Regions from separate parts of the Acinetobacter sp. T_3_1 genome, predicted to be linked through region 1. Evidence: predicted binding sites of a transcription regulator. Region 1 holds the regulator's gene; the other holds the start of a gene.
The links. The regulator PhoB, encoded in region 1, activates phosphate uptake and scavenging genes when phosphate is short. The targets are predictions, from matches to a motif close to TGTCATNAANCTGTCATAA.
Positions count from the first base shown of each region.

Region 1 (10,857 bases):
TTTAGCCTTTGAACTGGTTGAGCCAATCCGTGACCTGTTTAAAGATGAAGTACGCCGTTTGGGTACTACTTTAGGTTTGCCACACGAGATGCTTTATCGTCATCCGTTCCCGGGTCCAGGTTTGGGCGTGCGTATTTTGGGTGAAGTGAAAAAAGAATATGCCGACATTCTTCGTCTGGCGGATGACATCTTCATGCAAGAACTTCGTGCCAGCGGTTGGTATGACAAAACTGCACAAGCCTTCGCGGTATTCCAGCCGGTTAAATCTGTTGGTGTAGTGGGTGATGGCCGTCGTTATGCGTGGGTGATTGCACTTCGTGCCGTTGAAACCGTGGACTTTATGACTGCACGTTTCGCGCATCTTCCATATGAATTGGTTGATAAGATTTCGACTCGTATCATGAACGAAATTAAAGATGTTTCACGTGTTGTTTATGACGTGTCATCTAAGCCACCAGCGACGATTGAATGGGAGTAAAACTGGGCTTTCACGAAGCACTGCTTCGTGCCAGTTTTACGCCAAGCGCTGTGCGCGCGGCAGTTTGGGAACCTGGAATTATTCAAATAAAAAAGAGCGCTTAGGCGCTCTTTTTTGTCTAAAAATATTATTTTGTGGGTGGTGTTGGTGGCTTAGGAGTTTCTACTTGTGGAGAGGTAATTGTAGTTTGAGTGCTTTTATATCCAAAATAATAAGTGCCGCCTGCAGCAGATATAGCAATTAATATTCCAATAATTACTGTTACTTTTGAGAAACTCCATTGAGAGTCTTCTTTATTAATTTTTTTCGCCTGGACAATTAAGCAATTAGCAATTGCTCGAAATTGTTTTTGAATTAGCTCAAGTTCGTCAATTTTTTCAACAATTTTCTTATAGTGAGTCTCTCTATCATTTTTGCTGATCGCAAATTGATTGACTGATTCAGTATCAGTTGAAATATCAAATTGACCAATTTCATGTACTGAGTCTATCCAATTGAAAAAATCAGGGAAATGATCGGTAACGACTATGTTGAGATCTTGAAATTTTGTTTCATAAGCTGAGAGCTGAGCTGATATCTGTTGTGTAAGTTGATCAAGAGAGTCAAAATAGGCACGCAATAAATGTTTATATGCAGAGCGTAGGTCGTCAATATTTACTAAAGATTGATCAGGACTTTCTATAGGAAAAAAATTAGATTTACTCAGTACTTTACTAATGTGATAACCTGCATAACGCATTTGATTAATCGCAGCGATAGGCACATCATCTATAATATTTTCGACACGTTTTGCCCATGTCTCAGCATTTTGGAATGCTGCATGAAGTTCATCAAACATGCTTTTTATTTCATAGTGTGAATACGTTATGACTGATGGTGTCGAAGTTAGAGTGTTTGGAGTGACATCCACAATCTGATTCATATTCATCCTTAAAAAATTGAATAAAAAAGGCATCTTAGATGCCTTTTTTTGAAATGTAAAATATTTATGCTGATGCTTGTTTTAATCGTGAATTGATAGAAAAACGCCCGGTTTGTAAGCGAACATTTCCTTCAGCTAAGCGTTGAGTGACTTTGTGAGCAGCTTGGTCACGTACTTGAATATATAACTCTTCTTCAGTCATACGAGCTAATTGAGCTGCTAATTCTTTACGGCGTTGAGCAAGAAGTTTCACTTTATAACCCTTTTTAAAGGTGACAAAAAAAGACTTAAACCTACACAGTCAAGTCTTAACTAAAGCTTATAATTAAATTATAAGCTATTAATTTTTAAATAATTTATTGGGTAAAACCAATATTGTTGAGCTAATTATATACAATATATATTTTAAATCAATCAGTGGGTGTAAAAAATTACAGAACTTTGATAAGCGGTAATTTTTAAAAGTTATTAAAATAGTATTTTCTATATAAATATAAAAAGTAATTTATCTATCTAAAAAATCAATTTGATGAAGAAAACTTTTAATGACTTGTTTTAATTATTCATGGGTATAAATCGCCACCTGATTGCGTCCATTTTTCTTGGCTTGATAGAGGGCAATATCGGCATTTTTAATCAGCAGGTTTAAATCACTTTGGTTCGGCTGCAGTTGGGATACCCCAATCGACACACTGAAATTAAAGAAGCACTTATCTTTCACACAAATTTGATGGCTTTCAATTTTTCGGCATAAACGGTTGGCGATGTTTATCGCATCTTCCAGTGTGGTATCGGGCAGCAAAGCAATAAATTCTTCACCGCCAAAACGGGCCAGTACATCACTATGACGCATTTCCCGACGGGTAATATCAGCCAGTACCCGCAGCACCTCATCCCCCACATCATGGCCATAGGTATCATTAATATTCTTAAAAAAATCGATATCAAACATCAATAGACAGGTTAAATTATATTTGGGCCATTGCTGTATGTTCTGTTCGGCCAGCTGCAAAAATTGTCGGCGGTTATACAGCTGGGTCAGTTCATCTGTATGCGCCATTTCAGTTAAGGTGTAATAGTTCCAGTCGTTGAGTAACACCCGCAAAAAATTACGTTTCGAATTCAAGGTGTTATTCCAGCTGATATACATGCTGAGCAATAAAACCGGCGCGTAAATGAGTGAAAATAAAATTAGTTCCTGGACGCTGACCAACCTGAATACGCCATTAAAAATTACCGCGCTAATCAGCAGGGAACTAAAAATGGAATTACGAAAAGACACCTGTACGCATAAATTGCCCAATAAAATAAAAATGATGCTGGCGTAGAGATAGGTACTCACAAAGGGACTATGCGACAGATACAGCAGTTCAAGCCAGATTGCAGCTGCAGCTGCAACAGAGGCCGGCAGCAGGCTGTCCAGAACTTTAATATTCTTGCAGTAGCGGAAAGCCAGCCAGTTGACCAATAAGGCAAAAATGACAAGACTGAGCCGTGCAATACCGGACAGCATGCCAATGTCCGGTAATAAAACCCAGTCGACAAAGAAATAACTTAAAAACGTCAGCTGACCAATAAGATTGACGCATTTCAAAAATTGGCGCTGGTGCTTATTTTGATAGTCCAGATAATATTGTTGAAACTGCTCCGGAATACGGGTTGTAGGATGCTCTAATTGTTGTTTGATCAATTTTTTATTGTCAAGCGTACACAGCCGCTTCGGTAAAATGGCAGTTCCGATATTTGAATATTTGTCTTCATTGTCCCCAATATGGTTATGTTCTTGATTTTCGGGGCAATGAGCATTTTCCTGCTGTCCTTGGGACATGATTATCCTCTTCTATAGCAAGACTGGTCAGAGGGAAATAGTATGCTGAGGAAAAATATCTGTATACAGAAGACTCGGTAAGTCGTCGCTATAATTGTGACAAAAAATTTTTTTCCTATAAAATTCATATGAATAGGGTAAAAATAGTCAATAATTTATCGCGTTTAAACCTTGTTTTATGAAGAAAATTTCAAAAATAATATTGTCCTATCCCTGGTATTCACTGTATTAACTTAACTATAGGCTGAATGACGAAGAATCTATATGATTGATGACAATAGATTAAAAACTGTCAAGAACAGTCACGTTCATGAAATTCAGGGATAGGCATATGACCAATAGCAGCTATACGGAGCTTTCCAATTCGGACGATTGTGAAAAATATGTAAACCGGTTTATTCAGGAGTTTCCTTTGCGTAGTGCGGAAATTGGACAAGGTACCGTGATTAAGCGTGCCTTGCCCAGCCGGCATAAGCGTTTAATTGGGGCATGGTGCTTTCTGGATCATGCCGGTCCAGTGGTTTTTCCCCAAGGTGATGGATTAGATGTCGGACCCCATCCGCATATTGGCTTGCAGACTTTTACCTGGATGATTGAAGGTACCATGATGCATACCGACAGCCTGGGGACCAAACAGCTGATTCGTCCCAAACAGGTCAATTTAATGACTGCAGGGTATGGAATTTCCCATACCGAAGTGGCACCGGAAACCGAAACCCATATGCATGCAGCCCAGCTCTGGATTGCCTTGCCGGATGACAAGATTAATATGGCACCGCGTTTTGATCATTATCCCGAACTGCCGGTAGTGGAAAGAGATCAGGTTGAATTTACCGTATTGGTGGGTGAGTTCTTACAGACCCAGTCACCGGTTGCGGTGCATAGTGAATTGCTGGGTGTGGATTTAACCGCACAGGAGTCCACAACCACCCGAATTCAATTGAATCCAAAATTTGAATATGGTTTTATGGCACTCGAGGGTGCAGCTGAAGTCAATGGACATGAACTGACGGAAGATAACATGGTGGTGCTGGAGCCAGGCATGACTGAAATTGACATCCGCTTGCATAAAGGCAGCCGCGTTTTATTGTTGGGTGGGGAACCCTTCGAGTCACCAATATTACTGTGGTGGAACTTTGTCGGGCGGACTCAGGAAGAGCTTTGCCAAGCCCGTGACCACTGGATTGCTCAGGATGACCGTTTTGGTACCATTCCTGACTATCCTGGCCCCCGTCTGGAAGCACCCGCATTCCCCGATAAGATGCGTGCTTCAAAATAACGATAAAATTCAGGATTTTGTGAATATGTCAATTATTGCAAATGCAGAAGTACAGAGCTTGGCTGAACCCTGGTCAGGCGAAGTGAAAAGCGGAAAACACCAGTTTATTACCGACAAACCCGAATCCTTTGGCGGGCAGGATCAAGGTCCTGCACCTTATGATTGGATTTGTTCAGGACTGATTTCTTGCACCATGATTACCTTGCGTATGTATGCCCGTCATAAAGGCATAGAGCTCGGTCAGTTTTCAGTAGAAGCCGATTTTAATGCCAATAAGGAAGGCAAAGAATGGATTGAGCGTCGCTTGTCTTTTGCTCAGCCCTTATCGGATGAGCTACAGCAAAAAGTTTTAGACATCAGCAGTAAAACACCAGTGACCAAGACACTGTTACGCAGTCTGGAAATTAACACGGTTCTGCTTTAAATACGTGACCCGATACACCTGACATTGTGGGCAAAGAAATGTCATTTTTTAACATGACCGGTCATAAGCAAAATATAAAAATAGGGATCAACAGATAATGATTACACTACACCATTTAGATCAATCTCGTTCTTTTAGAATTTTATGGGCTTTAGAAGAACTGGCTCAAGATTACCAGGTCAAATTTTATAAACGTCTACCCACGCTGGCTGCACCGCCTGAATTAAAACTGGTTCATCCTTTGGCTAAAGCACCCATCTTGACCGATGAAGACCAAACTATTGTTGAATCGGCGGTGATTTTGCAACATTTGCAGGAAAGCTATGATACAGCGCAGAAATTTAAACCGACGGCCAAAAAAGATCAGCAACAATACCGCTACTGGATGCACTATGCCGAAGGTTCATTAATGCCTTTATTGGTGATGCAACTGGTGATAAGCAATGTGCCCAAACATGTTCCTTGGCTGATTAAGCCGGTGGCACATAAAATTACTGCTGGGGTGAAAGCAGGATTTATTCATCCGCGTTTAAAAGAGCATATTGCTTATCTAGAAGATTATTTATCCAAGCATGAATATTTTGCCGGAACATTTTCTTTTGCCGATATTCAGATGTGGTTTCCACTTGATGCCATTCAATCCAGAGTCTCCGGTTCATATCCGCATATCGCTAAGTATCTGAAACGTCTTGAGGAACGTCCTGCCTTTCAGCGAGCCAAGTTTAAGGAACAGGGCCTGACTTAATACAGGCAGGTGGACTGTGCTTTAATCGGGGGTTAAAACAGGCAGGTCTAGCAGGGTTTGTACAGGCGCTCTTTAGGGAAAATGACTTTAAAGGTCGAGCCTTGGTTCTCTTTGGATTCAATTTCCAGATGTGCGCCGTGTTGCATCAGCACATGTTTTACAATGGCCAGACCCAAACCGGTGCCACCGGTTTGACGGCTACGGGCGCTATCGACCCGATAGAAACGTTCGGTTAAACGTGGCAGATGTTTGGGATCAATTCCGATGCCGGTATCTTGAACGGTAAAGATGCCGTGTTCACCGTCATCATGCCAGCCCATGGTGATGGTTCCACCTTTAGGGGTGTACTTAATGGCATTGGTAATCAGGTTGCTAAAGGCACTCGCCAGTTCAGTTTCGGAGCCAATCAGGTCGCAATGGCTGTCAATGTCCAGATTGAGCGCATGGTGGTAGTCGACATTGTAGGCCTGTGCGTCGTCAAACAGCTGGTTCATCAGGCTGGGCATTTCAATAATCTGGTTCTTCGCGATCTTTTTGTCATTTTCCAAACGCGACAATAACAGTAAATCATTCACCAAGGCATTCATGCGCTTGGTTTGCGCCTGCATCTGGTCGAAAGCACGTTTCCAGCGCGGGTTTAAATCTTCCTGGTCGGTAAAGGTTTCAATATAACCGCTGAGTACGGTAAGCGGGGTACGTAATTCATGGGAAATATTGTCGACAAAATCTGTGCGCATCTGTTCCAGGTTATGCATGCGGGTCACGTCATAAGCGACCAATAGGCGGCTTTCTCCACCAAAGCGGGTCATCTTGACCTGTACATAATGGTCTTCAAAGGCTGAAGATTTCATTTTCAGGCCATCAGGTGCCTCGTCAATATGGTTAAAATATTCAATGAAACTGGGTTGGCGCAGAATGGTTAAAATATTGCGACCGCGATCCAGCGGTTGAATACCGAGTAATTTTTCTGCGGCCGGATTCCACCATTCAATTTGGTGCATTTCATCAATCAGCACCACCGCTTCGGCCAGCGCCACCAGTGAAGATTGCGCCCGGTCAATCAGACCGACCATTTCTGCCTGAACAATACGTTCCTGACGCTGCGAACGGTAGACATTAAACAGCAAGGCTCCCCAGATGCCGTTTAAACTGGGCGGCACATCATAAGGACGGTTGGAAATCCATTCATTGACCAGATACAGCGAACGTAACTGCAAGGCAAAAAACACTGCAAAGGCAATGAGAATAAAAATCCAGAAATACCCAATCCCTAAACCGATTAAACCTGCAATCAGCAATAAAAAGGCGAGCAGGCGTAAATCTTGCTTGGCAAAAGTCCATAAACTGCTGTAACGAAACTGTTTATGTTCTCGTGCAAGTTCTGGGACGGGGTAGGGTTCATACATAAAACACAATTGACCTAAACGATGACTAACCTAGAGCGACATCTGCGCGGGTAGAAAAACGGTAACCTGTACCACGAACCGTCTGTACATAACGGTCTGCGCCAAACGGTTCCAGCACTTTACGCAAACGGCGGATATGAACGTCAATGGTACGGTCTTCAATATATACGTTACCACCCCAGACCTGATCCAGCAATTGAGCACGGGTATAGGCACGTTCCGGATGCGTCATGAAAAAGGCCAATAGACGATATTCTGTAGGTCCCATTTCTAAAATATTCGGACCATGACTGACCCGCTGGCTGACAGGGTCGAGTACCAGACCATTGGCATCAATGGTTTTTTCACCGCTTAGGGCATTGGCACGGCGTAACACGGCCTTAATGCGGGAAACCAGTTCACGGGTGGAAAACGGTTTGGTCATGTAGTCATCTGCACCGGCATCCAGACCTTGTACTTTATGGTCTTCTTCAGCGCGGGCAGTAAGCATGATCACGGGAATTTCTGATAGGGTTTCATCGCGTTTCAGACGGCGGCACAGGTCTACACCGCTGACACCACCAGGTAACATCCAGTCGAGTAGAATAAGCACAGGGCGTTGATCCACAATCATCTGGTGGGCCTGCTTGGCATCTTCAGCCTGTAGGCATTGGAAGCCCGCCATATCCAGCGAGGTATGGATCATTTCCCGGATCGGGAGCTCATCATCGACGATTAATATATAGTCATCTTTCACAGCGCAATACCCTATTTCACGTAAACGGTGGACCGTTTTATATTTATGACAGGCTTATTACAAAGATTAATTATGACAGTATCATTGCAGAATAGGTAGTTCGGCTGGATTTCGCAAAAAATTGTCACAATTTTAATAAGATACAATCAAGAATTTAAAATAAATCAGTTAGATAAATATATTAAATTCAAGGCGTTGAGCATTTTTTACGGTTTTGTGAAAGTCGCCGCGCTTAAATCATATTTTTTCTTTTTCTGAAAAAGTATCGAGCAGCGCTAAAAAAACCACACTGCAAGAAGAGAGAACCTCCTCCATTGAGGGTTTAAAACCACTGACGACCCAGCGAATGGCAATTTGGGTGACATAGCCATTCAAGCCGGTCGAGATCATCGAAATTTCACGTTCAGAGCGGTTAATGTTGGGCATCATCAGCATCACAAAAGCATGAATCATGCGGTCAAAACGCAGCATAGTTTCATGGATGGTGGCCTGGTTATGCAGTTCCTGCACCAGCATGGCATCGATATAGATAATCCGCGCCATGCGTGGATTGTCTTTTAAGGTAGTGAGCAGGGCAGTGAGACCGGCTTCGATCATTTTCTTGGGATCGGTCGAAGCCTGCATAATGGCCTGCATGACATTGTGCTGCAACTGGTCAATCAGCTTTAAAAAGATGGTCTGAAACAGTTCATCACTTTTCTTAAAGGATTCATAGAAATAGCGTTCGGTCAGTTTGGCTTCATTGCAAATATCTTTCACAGTCACTGCAAAAAAACCATGCGTACCATAGGCTTCAATCCCAGCTTCAATCAGTTTTTCACGACGCGCCTGTTTACGCTCGCTTAAAGACAGGCCTTTAAATTGACGTTCTTTGATTTTTGCCGGTTTATTTTGATTTTCTTCGAAATTTTTGTGCTGTTCAGTCATAAATGTGGTGTGCCAAATGAAATCGAGGTTTTGCCTTATATTAACAATAATTTATCTTCAGACCTATGTGTAAAACAAAGCCGCAGATTTTCCAGCAGGGATGGATAGACGATATATTATATTGACAATGATTATTGTCAAAATTATATTGGATGGATGAACTGCAATCTTCCAGACAGAAAAACAATCGAGATGTTTAGCTGGCTGAGGCAGAAAACTGAATAAGGATAGCTCATGAAAAATTTTAAAAATAAAGTCGCAGCCATTACCGGTGCGGGGTCGGGTATTGGGCAGCAATTGGCCGTACTTTTGGCGCAGCAGGGCTGTCATTTGTCCTTGAGTGATGTCAATGAACAGGGTTTGGCAAAAACAGTTGAACTGGTCAAAGACAGTCATGTCCGTGTGACCACGAAAAAAGTCAATGTGGCCAAACTGGAAGAAGTGCGTGACTGGGCTGCTGAAACCGTTCAGGACCATGGCTCGGTCAACATGATTTTTAATAATGCCGGTGTGGCATTGGGTTCAACCGTGGAAGGCGCTTCGTATGAAGAGCTGGAATGGATTGTGAATATTAATTTCTGGGGCGTGGTGTATGGGACCAAGGAATTCCTGCCTTTAATCAAGCAATCGGGTGAAGGGCATATTATCAATATTTCCAGCCTGTTTGGTCTAACGGCACAGCCGACCCAGTCTGCCTATAATGCCACCAAGTTTGCGGTACGTGGTTTTACCGAATCGCTGCGTCAGGAACTGGACCTGGAAAACTGTGGCGTGAGTGCACTCTGTGTGCATCCGGGCGGCATCCGGACCAATATTGCCAATGCGGCAAAAATGAATGACAGTATTCGAACTTTGGGCATGCATCCGGAAAAATCGGCCAGGTCTTTTAACAAATTATTGCGTTGTCCGCCTGAAGAGGCTGCCCGCCAAATTATTGAAGCTGTGCAAAAAGACAAGCGCCGTCTGCTGATTGGCAACGATGCCAAAACCTTGGATTTAATCCAGCGCATTTTACCGACCGGTTATCAGCGTGTCACAGCATTTGCCACCAGATTAAGCAATAAAGGCAAAAAATCTGCTTAAAACAACAGGCTTTTAAGAACCCGCAAATTGCGGGTTTTTTTACGGCTGAAATTTTCATCAGAGCAGTGATCTATGCAGAAATTCTTTATTCATAAAATAGAAAATGAAAGTGTATTTACAGCTGAATTGATATAAGCAGGTGTTGAAAAATCAACAGTAAAACCGATGGAAAAGCAACATAAATACTCGGGATTATTTTAATAAAAATATATAAAACAATGACTTAAATTGTTGGCACGCTTGTTGTAATAACAGGGAGGTGTAATGATAAGAAATTAGGTAAACCTCATGACAATTTTAAAAGATTTAAAGGCAAAACAATCGCGTGCGGCTCAATTGCGTTCTCAGCTCGATTTTCCAGTGATTGATACGGACATTCATACCAATGCCTACAGTCCTGCACTTGAAGACTATATTGCGCAGTACGGGGGTTCACGTGTGGTGGATGTGTTCCGTAGCCATTTAAAAAGTAACGGTTTAAATGCTTTGGCGGCAGAGTGGTACAACGCCAGCCCAGAAGAACGTCAAAACCGTCGTTTGTTCCGCCCGCCATTTTGGGCATTGCCTTCAGAAAATACCTATGACTTGGCCACGGTTGCTTTGCCGGGGCTATTGTATGAGCGTTTAGAAGAACTCGGAACAGACTATGCCGTGCTGTATCCAAACCTGGCTTTGTTCCCAATCAATTCATCCAATGACGATTTACGTTTGTCTTTAACCCGTGCGATTAACCATTTCCATGCGGATATTTATAAACCCTATGCCGACCGTTTAACCCCAGTGGCTGCGATTCCACTGAATACCCCACAAGAAGGCATTGAAGAGCTTGAATTTGCCCAAAAGCTCGGTCTAAAAGCAGCGTTAATTCCGGGAGCAGTACGTCGTCCAATTCAAGCCGTCGCAGAGAAATATCCCGAAGATAGCGATCTGCGTCGTTATGCCTATTGGTTGGATTTCTTTGGTATCGACAGTGAATATGACTACGACCCGTTCTGGCAAAAGAGCGTGGATTTGGGCATAAACCTGTCG
Region 1 is NZ_JACHVD010000005.1:50,456-61,312, reverse strand. It holds gene guaA (glutamine-hydrolyzing GMP synthase) at 1-478, shown strand, start outside; gene H4I94_RS07590 (hypothetical protein) at 606-1,400, opposite strand; gene H4I94_RS07585 (hypothetical protein) at 1,465-1,653, opposite strand; gene H4I94_RS07580 (GGDEF domain-containing protein) at 1,960-3,228, opposite strand; gene H4I94_RS07575 (pirin family protein) at 3,560-4,507, shown strand; gene H4I94_RS07570 (OsmC family protein) at 4,533-4,931, shown strand; gene H4I94_RS07565 (glutathione S-transferase) at 5,029-5,676, shown strand; gene phoR (phosphate regulon sensor histidine kinase PhoR) at 5,724-7,082, opposite strand; gene phoB (phosphate regulon transcriptional regulator PhoB) at 7,108-7,818, opposite strand; gene H4I94_RS07550 (TetR/AcrR family transcriptional regulator) at 8,056-8,745, opposite strand; gene H4I94_RS07545 (SDR family NAD(P)-dependent oxidoreductase) at 8,980-9,828, shown strand; gene H4I94_RS07540 (amidohydrolase family protein) at 10,117-10,857, shown strand, end outside.

Region 2 (10,857 bases), on a different contig from region 1:
ACATCGCCACGGTCGGATTGGTAAAGCGCGAATAAATGTTGCCAGGTTCCTGACCAGAAAACTTTGCTGCTGCTTCTGCTGCATTTTCATAGACAAATGAAGATGTCAGGAAGATTGGCTCGCCATGCTCACCTTCAAAGCTACGTGTATGACCTGTACGAATGGCTAAAGTATCTAATTGGTATTCAAGGTCGTCTTGTTGGCTCATCTTTGCTACCCAGTCCTGGTGCCTTTGCTAATAATTGCCAACATTTTGAGCGCCTATGGCATTTAAGGTCAAGGTATAATGCATAAATATCGCCTACACTTCGATCAATTCACCTAGATATTCGTACTCACAGCAATGATTCAAGTTAAAAATAAAATTGCAAAACACAAAAGCAAACTCAAAAACCTGTCGACGACTTTGTTCAATTCCAAATCACTGATTTTATCACAAACCACACCCTATGAAGTCATTGCAAAGTACAAACAGACCCGGGTGCGCTATTACGCCTCGCCAGATAAGCAATATCAAGAACCCCTAGTTTTTGTTGCTCCTCTTGCAATCAACATGGCCATTTACGATCTGTATCCTTACCGCTCATTGGTCAAACACTTTCAGCACAGTGGCTTTGATGTCTATTTAATGGAATGGGGTCGATATAACTACAAAGATCGCTTTCTCAATTTCATGTCATTTATTGACGATGCCATTCCGCATTGTATAGACCAGATCCGGACTCACTCGCATAGTGATCAGATTTCACTGCATGGCTGGAGCATGGCCGGTGTATTTGTCATGCTGTATTGCGCATTGCACAAACCAAACCACGTCAAGAATTTAATGGTATTGGGCAGTCCGGTAGACAGTCATGCCTCGGGTCGTACCGGCAAGCTTTTTCAAAAGGCCAATCAACTGATTGCCAAAAATAAAGCCCTGCAAAACAAGATTTATTCGGGCACCATACCCAAGCATCTGATTCATAGCCCAGGCATACTTAACGCGCTCGGATTTAAAATGATTGACCCGGTGGGATGGATACAAAGCCAAAAGCAGCTTTTAGCCAACCTCGACAACCCGCAAGCTTTGTACGAACATGCCACCATGGGCAATTTCCTGAACCAGATGATTGATTACCCTGGCGGTATCAATCAGGACATGATTTTCAATGTCTGGCTACAAAATCCGCTTAAAAACGGTGTTATTACCTTACAAGATAAACATATCGAATTAAAAAATATAGAGTGCTCTTTACTGGTGGGTGCGGGTCGTAGCGATCAGATTGTTTCTGAAGATGCTGTTAAGCCTTTAATTGGATTGACAAATAGCAAGGATGTCACGTTTACTCTTATTCCCGGCGGTCATCTGGGACTTATGTCTAGCCAGTCCAGTGCCAACGAGTTCTGGCCTTTCATGACCACCTGGTTAAAACAGAGATCGAGCAAAATATAAAGGAAACATCATGATTCAGTCAGTTGCATTTATCGGCTTGGGCGCAATGGGTTACCGCATGGCAGCACATTTACCTCAACATTTTGATACGGTCTATGTATGGAACCGTAATTTCGAAAAAGCCAAGCAGCATGCAACTGAATATGGCACGCAAGCCGTAGAACTCGAGCAAGCCGTTCAGGCCGATATCATTTTCTCTTGCCTGCCAACCAGCCAGGAAGTCGAAGACCTCATTGCAACGGTTCAGATTAAATCGGGCGCGGTATGGGTCGATTGCACCAGTGGTGTTCCTGAATCTGCGAAAAAGCTGAGCCAGCAGCTAAAAGCCTCAGAGGTTGATTTTCTTGATGCTCCAGTGAGCGGACAAACCATTGGTGCAGAAAATGGTACTTTAACCGTGATGATTGGTGGTGAAGCTGCTGCTTTTGAAAAAGCCCTGCTTGCAATTCAAGCCTTTGGGAAACTGATTAAACATGTTGGCGACTCAGGTGCAGGTTTCGCAGTCAAAGCTGTCAACAATATGCTCCTGGCCGTCAATCTCTGCTCAGTGGCTGAAGGTTTTACCACATTAAAAGCGCATGGGGTAAATCTGCATGAAGCTTTAGACTGTATTAATGCCTCCAGCGGTAAAAGTGGCGTGACTGAAACCGTGTTACCGCAGCGGGTACTAAACCGCGAATTCCCGCTGACCTTTGCCCTGCCGCTATTAGCCAAAGATACAGGGATTGCATTAGACCTGGTACGTGATGCTAAACTGTCAGCGCCAGTGATTGCCTTAACCCAAAGCCTGATTCAGGCAGCCAGCAATTTAGCAGAAAAAGACAGTGACTTTTCTAGTGCTGTGAAAATGTATGAGTCTTGGAGTAAAATTACACTTGAGTAATTACTCGCCATTGAATAATAATAAATAAACCTAATATTGTGTAGAAACGTTCTACACAATGTTCTCACAGAGGAAACCCTCATGACCAAGCTTAGTGTTGCAGTTTTGGCTAGTTTTATCACTTTCTTTGGGGCGAATGCTTTTGCAGCGACAGCAGAGCAAGAGTGCCAAAAATTAAAAAATGACCACGATGTCATTTATGCCTCTAAAGGTTTTTGCTTTAAAGACCCTGAAGCCAAGGCCAAGTTTGGCAATGACAATTGCTATACAACCAAGCCAAAATTTTCAGAAAAAGAGCAACAACGACTTGACGCCATCAAAGATCGTCAGAAAGAATTGAACTGTAAATAATTACAGTACCCAATTACTTTCAAGGACTCGACATGCTTTACGATGATCAAAATATTTTTGCACGAATTATCCGTAATGAACTGCCTGCAATAAAAGTGTACGAAGACGAACAGGTTCTGGCTTTTATGGACATCATGCCTCAGGCAGAAGGTCATACATTGGTCGTCCCGAAAACACCTGCAATTACCTTGCTCGATCTGCCCCCTGACGCCGCTGCCTATACTATTCAAATTGTGCAAAAAATTGCACAGGCTATGAAAGTAGCACTTGATGTTCAAGGGATTGTACTGATGCAACTTTCAGGCGCATCTGCTGGTCAAACGGTTCCGCATGTACATTTTCACCTCATTCCAAGTTCGGTTCATGAGCTTGGAAAACACGCATTGTGTATGGGTGACCAGGAAAGAATTAAAGTCCTGGCTGAAAAAATTAAAGCTGAACTTTAAAATTCACTAGAATTTTAACTTGTCAAAAATGGAGCTTTTGCTCCATTTTTTATGTCCGGGAATACATCAATCTATCTTTCAAATTATAAATAAAAATTAAATCTCTGAAAAACAATAAATAATATTTAATTTATCAATACCTATCGTCATCAAAATGTCATATAGCTTTCACTTCTCTGTCACAAAGTTTGCAGATACTGCTTAGCAAGTTGGTGAGCTTTTGTAAATTTTTGTACACAAGCAAACTATAAAAAGAGTCAACAGGGCAACCGCCCCATAAAAGTGTTTTTTGGAGAAACTTCAATGAAAAAATTGCTTCTCGCTGCTACAGTAGCAACCTTAAGCATCAGTGCAGCGCAAGCAGCACCAACTTTGTACGGTAAGCTAAATGTTTCTATAGACCAAGTTGATAACTACGATTTCAAAGGTAACGATGTTTCTGAAGTAAGCTCTCATGCTTCACGTCTTGGTGTTAAAGGCGAAGAAAAATTAACAGACAACCTGTCTGCTGTATATCAAGCAGAATGGGCAGTTTCTACTGATGGTGAAGGTTCAGACACTGACTGGAGCGCGCGTAACCGTTTCCTAGGTTTGAAATGGGCGGGTATCGGTACACTAAAAGCTGGCCAATATGACTCTTACTTCAAAACTTCTGCAGGTAGTGCACAAGACATTTTCAACGACCATACTCGTCTTGATATGACTAAAGTGTTGCATGGTGAAGAGCGTCTTAAAAACGTAATCGGTTTTGAAACAGACAAGAAATTGCTTGGCGGCGTTCAATTCAGCATCATGGCACAACAAGGTGAAAACACGGCTTCTCAATATACAACAGAAAAACGTGATGGCTTTGGTGATGCAGTTTCAACCTCTTTAAGCTATGACAATAAAGACCTTGGTCTTGCTCTAGCTGTTGCAGCTAATATGGGTGTTCAAGGTGACTATAACGCTTATAGTCTAAAAGATGTTGAATCAGATGCGGTACGTGTAACTGGTTCTTATAACTTTAAAGCTGCTGGCCTACCAGGTTTAACTTTGGGTGCTTTATGGCAACAGGCTGAACTTTCTGACTCTCCGTCAGCTACAGTTCTAGCAGCTACAGTAGAAAAAGGCTCAAATCCAGCTAAGAACTTAAAACCTGAAGCAGCTTCTCTTGAAGAACAAGCAATGGGTATTACAGCAGCTTATAAGTTTGCTGATACTCCATGGACAGTTAAAGCTGAATACATTACTGCTGAAACAACAGCTACAGGCGTAAAAGACCGTACCATCGACCAGTATGGTCTTGGTGTAGACTATCACTTCAACAAACAAGCACGCATGTATGGCGTAGTAGCATCACAAGAACGTGACTGGGAAACTGGTGTGGGCAAAGATGACACTATGACTGTATTCGGTCTAGGTATGGAATATAACTTCTAATCTAGACATCCATTAAGAGACCGCTATAACAGCGGTCTTTTTTGTATGTTTGGATTGCAAACATGTCTATCTCAACATCTGGTCACAGCCACTTTATAATCATTCATTAATGATATTCGACTCGCAAATATAAATAAAAATTAATCTCATTTATTAATTCAAGTGCATCAGATCCAAATATAATTTTTTAGGAATTTTAAAATTAAATATAAGTATTTTAGTCAGATTTAACAATTTAAATACAAGCATTTTAGTCAGGATTAAAAATAGAATACAAAGCAATTTACTCAACTTCAAAACCATGAAAATTTAGTTTATTTTTTAACATCCAACCAATATATCTTGTTGTTTTTAATCAATTAAATAATATATTTTTATTTTAACTGTTCAATCTATTTATTTTTAGTTATTTTTTGTTTAATAATACATATTAAGTTTAAGAAAATAGGCTTATTTGCATGAGCTTAATACCCAAAGATTTCAACCAGCGATTAGTCCGAGAGATTGCAATCATATTAATAATCAAGATTGTGCTCTTAATGATGATTAAACAAATCTGGTTCGACGCCCCTACTATTCCTCAAAATTTTGACACTCAAGTTGCCGAGCATATTGCTGGCAGCCCTTCCCAAATCAAGGAGACACGTTGATGATTTCTGAAAGCGTGGTCGATCTTTCGCGGTTCCAATTTGCAATGACCGCGTTGTATCACTTTATATTTGTACCTCTTACTCTTGGTCTGGCTTTTATTCTTGCCATTATGGAAACCACCTATGTGATTTCTGGCAAAGAAATTTATAAGGACATGACCAAATTCTGGGGAAAACTTTTTGGTATTAACTTTGCCTTAGGTGTAACCACAGGCTTAACCATGGAGTTCCAGTTTGGTACAAACTGGGCGTACTATTCACATTATGTCGGTGACATTTTTGGTGCGCCACTCGCTATTGAAGGATTAATGGCGTTTTTCCTGGAGTCGACTTTTATTGGTCTATTCTTCTTCGGCTGGGACCGGCTTTCTAAAGTTCAGCACTTAGGCGTGACCTGGCTGGTTGCACTTGGCTCCAACATGTCGGCACTCTGGATTTTAGTCGCCAATGGCTGGATGCAAAACCCAGTAGGTGCAGCGTTCAACTTTGAAACCATGCGTATGGAGCTGGTTGACTTTGGTGCACTGATTTTCAACCCGGTGGCTCAGGTTAAATTTGTTCATACCGTATCTTCAGGTTATGTGACTGGCGCAGTGTTCGTTTTGGCCATTTCAAGCTACTACTTGCTCAAAAAACGTGACTTGCCTTTTGCACGCCGTTCTTTTGCAATTGCTGCAATCTTTGGTCTGGCCTCTACACTTTCAGTGATTCTGCTTGGCGATGAGTCAGGTTATGAACTGGGCGATGTACAAAAAACCAAATTGGCTGCAATTGAAGCAGAATGGGAAACTCACCCGGCACCTGCTCCATTTACATTGTTTGGTATTCCAAATCGGGAAGAACAACGCACTGACTACGCCATCAAAATTCCATATGTGATGGGTATCATTGCAACACGTTCGCTTGATAAAGAAGTAACTGGCCTGAAAGACCTGATGGTTCAACATGAGCTTCGTATCCGTAATGGTATGACTGCATATGCCGAACTTGAAAAACTTCGTGCAGGCGACCGCTCACCAGCACTTATGGCTTCGTTCAAAGAAAATCAGAAAGACTTGGGCTATGGCTTACTTCTTAAAAAATACACACCAAATGTAGTAGATGCTTCTGAAGAGCAAATCAAAGCAGCAACCAAAGATACTGTTCCTAACGTAACTGCCCTGTTCTTCTCGTTCCGTGCCATGGTCGCTTCTGGTTTCTTGATGCTGCTTCTGTTTGTCCTTGCAACTTTTGCAGTCGCTAAACGTAATGCAGAAAGCAAACCTTGGTTACTTAAATTTGCGCTTTACGGCTTACCATTACCATGGATTGCTACACAAACTGGCTGGTATGTAGCTGAAGGTGGTCGTCAACCATGGACAATTGGTGAGGTTCTACCTACACATCTTTCTGCTTCAAGCTTAAGCACTGGTGATATTTGGGGTTCAATCCTGGCACTTGCAGCGTTCTATACAGTACTTCTAATTATAGAAATGTACTTGATGATCAAATTCGCTCGCTTAGGTCCAAGTTCTTTACATACTGGTAAATACCACTTTGAAAAAGGCGCTGATCAAAACCACGCTGCTGCGGAGGCTCAATCATGATCGAATATGAATTACTCAAAATAATCTGGTGGGTTTTGGTAGGTGTACTACTGATTGGCTTTGCCCTCACCGATGGCTTCGATATGGGCTCTATGGCAATCATGCCATTCGTGGGCAAAAACGATGAAGAACGTCGTGCGGCAATCAATACCATTGCCCCGCACTGGGACGGCAACCAGGTCTGGTTCATTACGGCTGGTGGTGCACTGTTCGCTGCATGGCCAATGGTTTATGCAACCGCATTCTCCGGCATGTACTGGGCACTCTTACTGGTACTGTTCGCCCTGTTCTTAAGACCTGTGGGTTTTGACTATCGCTCTAAACTTGAGAACAAAAAATGGCGTAACTCTTGGGACTGGGGTTTGGCTGTTGGTGGTGCAGTTCCTGCTTTAGTCTTCGGTGTTGCCTTCGGTAATATGTTCCTGGGTGTACCGTTTACTTTAGATGAAACCGTACGTTCAACTTATACGGGTAGCTTCTTTGCCTTACTTAACCCATTTGCCCTGGTTTGCGGTATCGTCAGCTTATCCATGCTGAGTGCGCATGGTGGTGCCTGGTTGATGCTTCGTACCGATGGCGACTTGCATGCACGTTCTGCCAAAGCAACTCAATTGATGGGTGTGGTGTTCCTGGTCTGCTTCCTGGGCGCTGGTGCATGGTTATACTTCGGTAATATTGAAGGCTATACTTTAGCCCAACCATTTGACACGAACGCTGTAGCCAACCCTCTTGCCAAAGAAGTCATTACCAATGGTAACCATGGCTGGATGAATAACTACTCGGCTTATCCAATCACCATGATTGCACCGATCATGGCAATCCTGGGTAGCCTGATTGTGATTGCAGCTGCTGCGAAAGCCAAAGCCGGTTTAAGCTTCCTGGGCACATCGCTCATGGTCATTGGGGCAATTTTAACTGCAGGTTTTGCGTTGTTCCCATTCCTTATGCCTTCAAGCATCAATCCTGTTGCCAGCTTGACCATGTGGGATGCGGTATCAAGTAAAAATACACTGACTGTAATGACTGTTGCGGCCTGTATTTTTGTTCCAATCATTTTGAGCTACACCACTTGGTGTTACTATAAAATGTGGGGCGTGATTACCAAGAAACATATTCAAGAGAATTCACACAGCCTGTACTAAGGCTGTGTTTTAGGAGATAAAATTATGTGGTATTTCGCATGGATTCTCGGGATTTTAATGGCGTGCTTTGCAGGCGTATTAAGTGCCCTCTATATCGAACATCATCAAGATTTGGATGAGGAATAAAAAATGACGGAAATCGCAATGACAGCAGAAGAAAGCAAGCCAAATAAATTTGTAATGGCAATTTCATTTTTGATGGCATTGCCACTCGCTACCGTGCTATTAATTCACCCTGCCCTCATGCTGGATGCCAATGGTCACTATAACCACAGTGCATTAATGATGATCATGATTGGCATTTCAGGTGGATTTATTTACGGCGTAGGATTTCTGCCAAAGTTCTGGCTGTGGAAATGGCTATTTAGTCCATATATCGCATGGCCATTGATGATCTGGGGTTATTACACCTGGCTCCTCACCTAATGACCAAGAAATGATAAAAAACCCGCAATTGCGGGTTTTTTTAATCATGCCTTTTATACATTGCATCAATTCTCTGCTTCTCTTCTGGCCTAATGTCTTCTTCCATCTGAAAGCATTCCCGGTATTTAGCATGAAGCATATGAATCCATTTTTCCTTTCCTGCGTGCCGCAATAATATCTGTGCTGCCATCGAAATAAAGCCATTTGATTGTTTCATGACATCAGAAGATTGTTTTTGAGTCAAACCAACTGCGTTTCTTATAATCGAATGTTTCCCCGTATGAACGATAGAGTTGAGATGCTTTAATGAATAAAATTTAAACTCTTCAAATTGCAAAGCTATACTTTTTATTTCCTCTATATTTTTCAACTGTTCAATCATTTCGGAAACCATTGGCATTTTTTCATTTTTAAAAAGCTCACTCACATTTAAAGTCTGCATTTTCAAAATTTGCTCATTGGATGCCCTAAGTAATACCCAGTATGCCCGCACAACAGACTCAAATTGAATACGAAACAATGCAAGTGCTGATGTATAAAGTTTTTCTTTTAATAATGACTGAACAGCCACACCATGTTCCATTGAAATATAACAGCACTGATAGACCAGATCTAATCGAATAAGCCCATCCATTAATTCAGAATTTTCCAGTTCCCTATTTAGCTCATCCATCATCAGCAAAGATTGTTCAAATAAATCCATTTATTTTCCCCAAAAATAAAAAAGCCAGATCACATCTAGCTTTTCAATATCTTCATCAACGATGGGTATGGATCGACATCACAATCCCCATACTCGCCAGTAAGGAAATGACGGCCGACCCCCCATAACTCATCAGTGGCAATGGGTCTCCAGTCACAGGTAAAATTCCGCTGGCCATCCCTGAGTTTAAAAATACAAAGAAGAAGAATGTCAATCCTATCGCACCCGCATACAATCGTCCAAAATTATGAAAGCTGTTCAAGCCAATCATCAAGCAACGAATAATAATTGCAGCAAACAGGCTAAATAATAAAAACACCCCGATAAAACCATATTCTTCAGCATAGGCTGACATAATGAAGTCGGTATGGTGTTCGGGTAAGTAGCCTAAATGCGACTGAGTGCCGGTCAAATATCCTTTCCCGGTTAAACCGCCGGAACCAATGGCAATTTTGGACTGGATGATGTTCCAGCCTGCCCCCAAAGCATCCGACTCAGGATCAAACAAGGTCAAGATACGTTTCTTTTGATAGGTTTGTAGTACAAACATCCACAAAACCGGTGCCGCAACCGCCAAAGCCGTGAGTGCCCCCAAAATCAAACGCCAGGACATGCCACACAGAAACAAGACAAAAACACCGGGAATAATCAAACCAATATTCAAGTCGGGTTGCAGTGCCACCATTACAAACGGAATCATCATCAAAATGAGTCCAGTCACAATTTGCAGGAATGTAGGTGGAAATGCACGACGCGAGAAATACCAGGCCATCATCAGCGGCATGGCAAACTTCATGATTTCACTGGGCTGCATACTGCCAATGCCCGGAACGGTCAGCCAACGCTTTGCCCCTAAACGCGTATCGCCAATCACCAGAACCAATGCCAAGAGCACCATGCCCAACACATAGAAATATGGACTCACCGCCTGGTAAACTTTTGGCGGAACCTGGGCGCAAAGAAACATGATGATAAAGCCTACACCAAAACTGGTCGCCTGGCGGATTACCATACTGCTATCCTGCATGGTGGCACTATAAACCACCATTAATCCCAGCATTGAATTCAATAACAGAAATGCAAGCAGCCACGGATCCAGGTGCAGTTTGGCCCATCTGGATGAGTCATGTTTAATGCTTCTACCATCACGTAATGAGTGACGTAAAAAACGATACTGGGGGGATGGTATCATTTGAAATATTTGAACAAGCTAGAGACAGCGCAAATTATAAGTTTAAAGTGTTTAAATAACATCATTAAGTCCCATATTTCTGCATTTTTATCTTGTAGACTTTAAACTGCTTGCTGGGAGACCAAGATTAAACGTGCCAACTCCAGATCATCGGCATAAGTAATTTTAATATTATCTGATCGGCCCTGTACCACTTTCACCTGCTCCCCCACGTATTCCAAAGCACTGGCTTCATCGGTAATGGTCATGCTATCCTGCAAGGCTTTTTCAATCGCATGCTTTAAGATGCCTAATCTTGAAATTTGGGGGGTCTGAGCTTGCCATAAATGGTCACGGCTGACTGTCTTCGCAATCGCATTGTCCTGTGCCACATATTTTAAAGTGTCACGCACGGGAATTGCCAAAATCGCGCTGCAATTGTCCTGAATGGCCGTATTCACCAAACGCTGCAAGCAGTCTTGGGTCACACAAGGACGTGCGGCATCATGGACAAACACCCAATCCTCTGCAGCTGCAAATGCTTCAAGATAGCTTAAAGCATTGAGAACCGAATTCACCCGCTCTGCACCGCCCGGACAAAAATGGGCCTTTTCAGGATGGGAGAATGTTAAGGTTTTTGCC
Region 2 is NZ_JACHVD010000001.1:232,610-243,466, reverse strand. It holds gene H4I94_RS00990 (O-succinylhomoserine sulfhydrylase) at 1-208, opposite strand, end outside; gene H4I94_RS00985 (alpha/beta fold hydrolase) at 344-1,435, shown strand; gene H4I94_RS00980 (NAD(P)-dependent oxidoreductase) at 1,446-2,318, shown strand; gene H4I94_RS00975 (YARHG domain-containing protein) at 2,400-2,669, shown strand; gene H4I94_RS00970 (HIT family protein) at 2,702-3,115, shown strand; gene H4I94_RS00965 (porin) at 3,419-4,537, shown strand; gene cydP (cytochrome oxidase putative small subunit CydP) at 4,996-5,187, shown strand; gene H4I94_RS00955 (cytochrome ubiquinol oxidase subunit I) at 5,187-6,773, shown strand; gene cydB (cytochrome d ubiquinol oxidase subunit II) at 6,770-7,915, shown strand; gene cydX (cytochrome bd-I oxidase subunit CydX) at 7,940-8,041, shown strand; gene H4I94_RS00940 (cyd operon YbgE family protein) at 8,045-8,341, shown strand; gene H4I94_RS00935 (DUF6988 family protein) at 8,382-9,044, opposite strand; gene rodA (rod shape-determining protein RodA) at 9,100-10,236, opposite strand; gene ispD (2-C-methyl-D-erythritol 4-phosphate cytidylyltransferase) at 10,338-10,857, opposite strand, start outside.
Region 2: the regulator PhoB is predicted to act here: its motif matches at 3,260-3,278, upstream of H4I94_RS00965 (porin).